Bacillus pumilus: one gene and its partner. The protein of the gene in region 2 interacts with the protein of the main gene of each other region in a pairwise test. Links are inferred from orthologs where the notes say so. Each region holds a gene or a part of one and is shown on either strand. Other genes may lie near its edges. The genes, in order: leuS and ligA.

Region 1 (3,407 bases), 730 kb from region 2 along the record:
TAACCGGTCCGGCAGCACGTCAGATCGAGATAACACATAATCGATTGCGCACATGCTTTCATACAGCATCATGCCCCACATCACTTTCCCTGTTAAAAGCATTTCCTTAAAAATTTCACTTTCGGTTCTTCCTCTTCTCTCACCAAATCCTGAATGATCGATAGCTAGGACACTATAGCCTTTTGAAGTGAACTCTTTCGCATATGAAGTTTCTTGCAAATAATGAGCACCCTTGATGAGTTCTTCCTTCCCATCGACGTAGTTCCCGCCATGAGAGTGCTGAAAGAGCACAACGGGTCTTTTTTTCACCGTATCCTTCGGCTTCACAAAATAAGCGGGCACTTCCTCTACACCATTGATTGAAAGAATGAGTGTTTCGACTACATAAGATTCACGATCCTCGATCTTTAACGTATATGCCTCCACGCGATGGCGTTCTGGCATTTCTCCTAACAGACTGAGCAGTTGTTCACGTTTGCTTTCCTTTTCCATTGACGTCACTCCTCCTTTTGTTATCACCTGTTAACATACGAGATCGATCGTGCAATCACCTTGTTTTCGACAAAATTATGTCCCGGGAAATAAAGAACACCCACCGGTTTATACCGATGGGTGTCATCATTAATTCGCAACAATATTGACAAGCTTCCCAGGAACCGCAATCACTTTGCGAATGGTTTTCCCTTCAAGCTGTTCTTTTACACGTGCATCACTTTTCGCAAGATCTTCTAATTGTTCTTTAGTGGCATCAGCAGGAACAGTTAATTTTGCTTTCACTTTCCCATTCAACTGTACGACAATTTCTACTTCATCGTCGACAAGCTTTGACTCGTCATATTGTGGCCATGCTTCATAAGAAATAGACCCTTCATGACCAAGTTTATTCCAAAGCTCTTCCGCTAGATGCGGTGCAATTGGAGAAAGAAGTTTCACAAAGCCTTCTGCATATTCTTTCGGCAATGTATCAGCCTTGTAGGCATCGTTGATAAACACCATTAATTGTGAAATCCCTGTATTGAAGCGCAGTCCCTCATAATGGTCTGTTACCTTCATCACAGTTTCATGATAGCTGCGTTCTAAGGCGCCTCCAGTTTGCTCCGTTACTTTATCACTGATTGTGCCATCTTCATTTGTGAAGAGACGCCATACTCGATCAAGGAAACGGCGAGCACCATCAAGTCCTGTTTCAGACCAAGCGATTGATGCATCTAAAGGTCCCATGAACATTTCATAAAGTCGTAAAGTATCCGCACCATGAGATTCTACGATATCATCTGGATTGACAACATTTCCTTTTGATTTACTCATTTTTTCATTATTTTCCCCAAGAATCATTCCTTGGTTGAACAATTTCATGAAAGGTTCTTTTGTTGGAACAACACCAATATCATACAAAAACTTATGCCAGAAGCGTGCATATAGAAGATGAAGTACAGCATGTTCTGCTCCGCCGATATATACATCAACCGGAAGCCATTTCTTTAACTTCTCAGGAGATGCAAGTTCTTCTGAGTTATGCGGGTCAATATAACGTAAGAAATACCAGCAGCTGCCTGCCCATTGCGGCATTGTATTGGTTTCACGGCGTCCTTTTTTACCTGTAACAGGATCGACAACCTCAACCCAATCTTTGATATTCGCTAAAGGTGATTCACCTGTACCACTTGGCTTAATCTCAGTCGTCTTAGGCAAAATCAGTGGAAGGTCTTCCTCAGAAACAGCTGAAGACGTTCCATCCTCCCAATGAATAATTGGAATTGGCTCACCCCAATAACGCTGACGGCTAAATAGCCAATCTCTTAAACGATAAGTGACTTTCTTTTCGCCTTTTTGATGTTCTTCCAGCCATGCAATGACTTTTTCAATCGCTTCTTCTTTTCCTAATCCATCAAGGAAATCAGAGTTGATGTGTTTTCCATCACCTGTGTAAGCTTCTTCTTCAATGTCTCCGCCTTCGACAACTGCCTTGATTGGAAGATCAAATGTTTTGGCAAATTCATAGTCACGCTCATCATGGGCAGGTACCGCCATAATCGCCCCTGTTCCATAAGTAGCCAGCACGTAATCTGCAATCCAGATCGGCATCTTTTCACCATTTAATGGATTGACGGCATAAGCGCCAGTGAAAATACCCGTCTTTGTTTTTGCAAGATCTGTACGCTCTAAGTCGCTCTTAGATTGAATTTCTTTTATATATGCTTCGACTGCCTCTTTTTGAGTAGCTGTTGTAATTTTTTCAACCAGTGCATGTTCTGGTGCAAGTACCGCATAGGTTGCACCAAACAATGTATCAGGACGTGTTGTAAATACAGTAAACTGTTCGTCATGTCCTTCTATTTCGAAATGAACGTGTGCACCTTCTGAACGTCCAATCCAGTTACGCTGCATATCTTTAATGCTTTCAGGCCAATCAATGTCTTCTAAATCTTCTAACAGCCTGTCCGCATAAGCCGTAATCTTTAGCATCCATTGCTTCATCGGACGTCTTTCAACTGGATGTCCTCCGCGTTCACTTTTTCCATCAATGACTTCTTCATTTGCAAGGACTGTTCCAAGAGCTGGGCACCAGTTCACTGGTACTTCATCGATATACGCCAATCCCTTTTCGTACAATTTCAAGAAAATCCATTGTGTCCATTTATAATAATTCGGATCAGTCGTGTTGATTTCTCGATCCCAATCATACGAGAACCCGAGTGATTGAATTTGGCGGCGGAAGTTATTGATGTTCTCTTCTGTAAAGACCGCCGGATCATTCCCTGTATCTAGCGCATACTGTTCTGCTGGAAGACCAAATGCGTCCCATCCCATTGGATGAAGAACATCATATCCCTGCATACGTTTCATGCGTGATAAAATATCCGTTGCTGTGTAGCCCTCAGGATGCCCGACATGAAGCCCTGCTCCTGATGGGTATGGAAACATATCAAGTGCATAGAACTTTGGTTTATCTTCCGAGTCAGATGTGGCGAATGTTTTATGTGTCAGCCAATAATCCTGCCACTTCTTTTCAATTTCCCGATGCTGAAAACTCAATGTGAAAACCTCCTTTAATATGTACGGCTGTATCTGCTCAGATGACCACTGCAAGAATTCAGATTTTTCTAAAATCAACAAAAAACCCTCATCCCTGGAAAGGGACGAGAGATTTTTTGGTTCCCGCGGTACCACCCTTGTTAGCGTAACTTTCTGTTTGTACGCTCACTTAATATCTTTAACGCAGACATGCGACAGAAGCTTTAACGCAACTGCAACTCTGAGGCGAGTTCAGAAGCAGATTTGATTGACTTTCACCAGCCGTCAATTCTCTAAAGACAAATACTGCTTTCCTACTACTCCTCTTCACTGTTCTTATCGTAACCGTCATCTAAGTAGTATTTTATAGAATTATGATCATAAGTGCAAGC
Region 2 (3,215 bases):
GCTGTTTTTATCTTTTCGAATTAAGTAATTATGCTCTAACATCGAAGCTAAGTAAATTGGACTATTTTCATTTTTAGACTTTGTTGAACCTGAGTTCGGAAGAGCAGGATTTAAGCCTAGATTCTTAAAGTCCTTATCTTCTTTTTCTGCCTTTTTCAAATCACTGCCTGTTTTTTTGCGCGCCAGCCAGCCTAGAACGGTGTCCTCATCTAAATGCTGTCCTTCTTGGAAAAGGTAATCGTTTGTATTAAATGACTCTGTTGCGAGACGCATGAGCCCTGTTTCAAATTCATCGATGTCCAAGCGTGTGTTGAGACGCTCTGCTGTTAATCCTCTTGCAGCCCCTTGTTTAAACGGCAGCACCATTTTGTAATAAGAGTCAGAGATATTGTACATCGGGATGATGGCTGTTTCTTTCGTTTCATCCGTTTTTTGTGTGACCTCTTCGTCTTCCTTTCCCCCAAAAGGTGCACACGCTGACAATACCAGTGTGAGCATTGTCAGCAGCAATAACAACTTTTTCAATAGAAAACACTCCTCTTATTTCTTTAGCTCCTCGAGCATTTTAGCTTCGTCCCAAATTTCAATATTAAGTTCTTCTGCCTTTGTCAGCTTACTTCCCGCTGCTTCTCCGGCAATGACTAAATCTGTTTTCTTACTCACACTACCTGCCAGTTTACCACCTAATGCTTCGATCGCTGCTTTTGCATCGTTTCGTGCCATTTCTTCTAATTTCCCTGTCAGCACAATGGTTTTGCCTGCAAAATAGGAATCACTTTCTTCAACCTTCACCGGTTTTGGTCCTGTATAGGTCATATTGACCCCAAGCTCTTTTAGTTCATTTAGCAGATTGAGAATTTCTTCTTTTTCAAAGTACGTGACAACAGCATCAGCCATTTTTTCACCGATTTCATCAACTTCGAGTAATTGTTCTTTCGTCGCTTGCTTTAATTGATCGATATCACCGAAATGCATCGCCAAGGTCTTTGCCGCTTTGGAGCCAATAAATCGTATACCGAGTCCAAATAATAAACGCTCTAGAGAGTTTTCTTTCGATTGCTCAATCGAACGCAGTAAATTGTCGACAGATTTTTCGCCCATTCGCTCAAGTTGAATGAGTTCTTCTTTCGTTAATCGGTAAAGATCGGACACACGAGAGACAAGCTGTTCTTTGAAAAGCTGTGTAATGACCCGCTCGCCAAGCCCATCAATGTTCATTGCATTGCGGGAAACAAAGTGAATGAGTCCCTCACGTATTTGGGCAGGGCATTCTGGATTGATGCAGCGTAAAGCCACTTCACCTTCGATTCTCACCAGCTCACTATGACACTCTGGGCATTCCGTCGGCATGTGAAACGGCTTTTCTTCTCCTGTACGCTGATCGATCAGTACACCTGCGACTTCTGGAATAATATCTCCCGCTTTTTTCACAATCACTTGATCAAAAAGGCGAATATCCTTTTCTTTGATCAAATCTTCATTATGAAGAGACGCTCGTTGTACTGTCGTTCCTGCTACTTTGACAGGCTCCAGGATCGCCGTTGGTGTGATGACACCTGTACGCCCGACACTTAGCTCAATATCAAGTAGCTTTGTCACGACCTCTTCAGCTGGAAACTTGTACGCAACAGCCCAGCGGGGACTTTTAGCTGTAAAGCCTAGCTCTTCTTGCTGAGCTAACGAATCGACTTTGATCACAATTCCATCGATTTCATATGAAAAATCAGCACGCTTCGTTTTCAGTGTTTCAATGAGCTCGATCACTTCCTCAATCGTTTGGCACGTCCGTCTTTCTTTGTTCGTTTTAAAGCCAAGTTCATCGAGAAGATCGAGTCCTTCGCTTTGCGATTCAACACCAATTTCATCAAGCTCCGCTATACTGTAGACGAAGATATCAAGGTTTCGTTTCGCCGCAATTTTTGTATCAAGCTGACGAAGTGAGCCGGCGGCCGCATTACGCGGGTTCGCAAACGGCTCTTCTTCGTTTTGTAATCTTTTTTCGTTTAATGCTTCAAAGGAAGGTTTTGGCATAAATGCCTCGCCTCTCACTTCAATAGACAAAGGACGTTTGATTTTGAGTGGGATCGAACGAATGGTTTTGAGGTTTTCAGTAATATCCTCACCCGTTGTCCCATCTCCACGAGTAGCACCTCGAACAAACACGCCATTTTCATAACGGAGAGAAACAGCGAGTCCGTCAATTTTCAGCTCGACATTGTATGCGATATCGTCACCGACTGCTTGACGAACCCGGCGGTCAAAATCAAGAAGGTCCTGTTCATTAAACGCATTCCCAAGGCTGAGCATCGGTGTGCCATGACGCACTTTTTGGAAGGCGTCTAACACAGCGCCTCCTACTCTTTGTGAGGGAGAGTCCGCTGCTTTTAAATCAGGGTGCTCTTCCTCTAAAGAGATCAGCTCACGCATGCGCGCATCATATTCAGCGTCAGGAACACTTGGACGATCCAGTGTATGATATTCGTAGTTGTATTGGTTCAAAATCTCGTGCAGTTCCTCGATCCGGCGTTTCGCTGCTTCTTTATCCATCTGCTTCTTCCTTTCAATTCATCCGTTTTATAAGTTCTACCAGTTTATTGCTTCTCAATTGGCGCAAATGCTGCGAGAAGACGCTTAATGCCTGTAGGGCTTGGGAAGGCAATATCAAGCTCTGTGCTGTCTCCACTGCCTTTTACACTGACAACCGTTCCAACGCCCCATTTTTTATGAGCCGCTTTATCGCCCACAGCCCAGCCAATACTTCCGCCGCCTGTGTTTTGAATGGTTTGAGTTTGCGGACGTGAGACAGGTCCCCGTCTTTGCGGTCGTTCTCTTGTTTGGCCAAATGGTGTTTTGGTTTCTTTTTTCTCATTTAGGTTGTCCAATAAATCGGCTGGTATTTCTCGAATGAATCTTGATTCAAGGTTCATGTTTGTCCGGCCGAAGAGTGTTCTCATCTTGGCACTTGATAAATAAAGCTCTTCTTCCGCACGTGTGATGCCTACATAAGCAAGGCGGCGCTCTTCTTCCATCTCCGCATCTTCCATTAATGAACGGCTGTGCGGGAAGACACCTTCCTCCATGCCCATTAAGAAGACAACGGGGAATTCTAGACCTTTTGCGGCGTGAAGCGTCATTAAAATGACCGCATCCTGATCTTCTTCCTCATTTTCATCCAGCTTATCGATGTCTGCGACAAGGGCAAGGTCTGTCAGGAA

The links.
Region 1: the proteins of ligA (region 2) and leuS interact in binary tests that used the Escherichia coli proteins (3 or more experiments, as listed by UniProt). The link is inferred for Bacillus pumilus from one-to-one orthologs.

What each region holds. Positions count from the first base shown.
Region 1 is NZ_CP047089.1:3,244,409-3,247,815, forward strand. Bases 330-3,404 are described here. They hold leuS (leucine--tRNA ligase), read right to left. Parts: upstream 3,037-3,404; coding sequence 622-3,036; downstream 330-621. Other genes in these bases: GPS65_RS16130 (dienelactone hydrolase family protein), read right to left, coding at 330-492. In the rest of the region: more of GPS65_RS16130, read right to left, coding at 1-329.
Region 2 is NZ_CP047089.1:2,509,812-2,513,026, reverse strand. The notes cover bases 45-2,927. They hold ligA (NAD-dependent DNA ligase LigA), read right to left. Parts: upstream 2,548-2,927; coding sequence 541-2,547; downstream 45-540. Other genes in these bases: pcrA (DNA helicase PcrA), read right to left, coding at 2,592-2,927; GPS65_RS12445 (CamS family sex pheromone protein), read right to left, coding at 45-525. Also shown: more of GPS65_RS12445, read right to left, coding at 1-44; more of pcrA, read right to left, coding at 2,928-3,215. UniProt on the Escherichia coli protein: DNA ligase that catalyzes the formation of phosphodiester linkages between 5'-phosphoryl and 3'-hydroxyl groups in double-stranded DNA using NAD as a coenzyme and as the energy source for the reaction.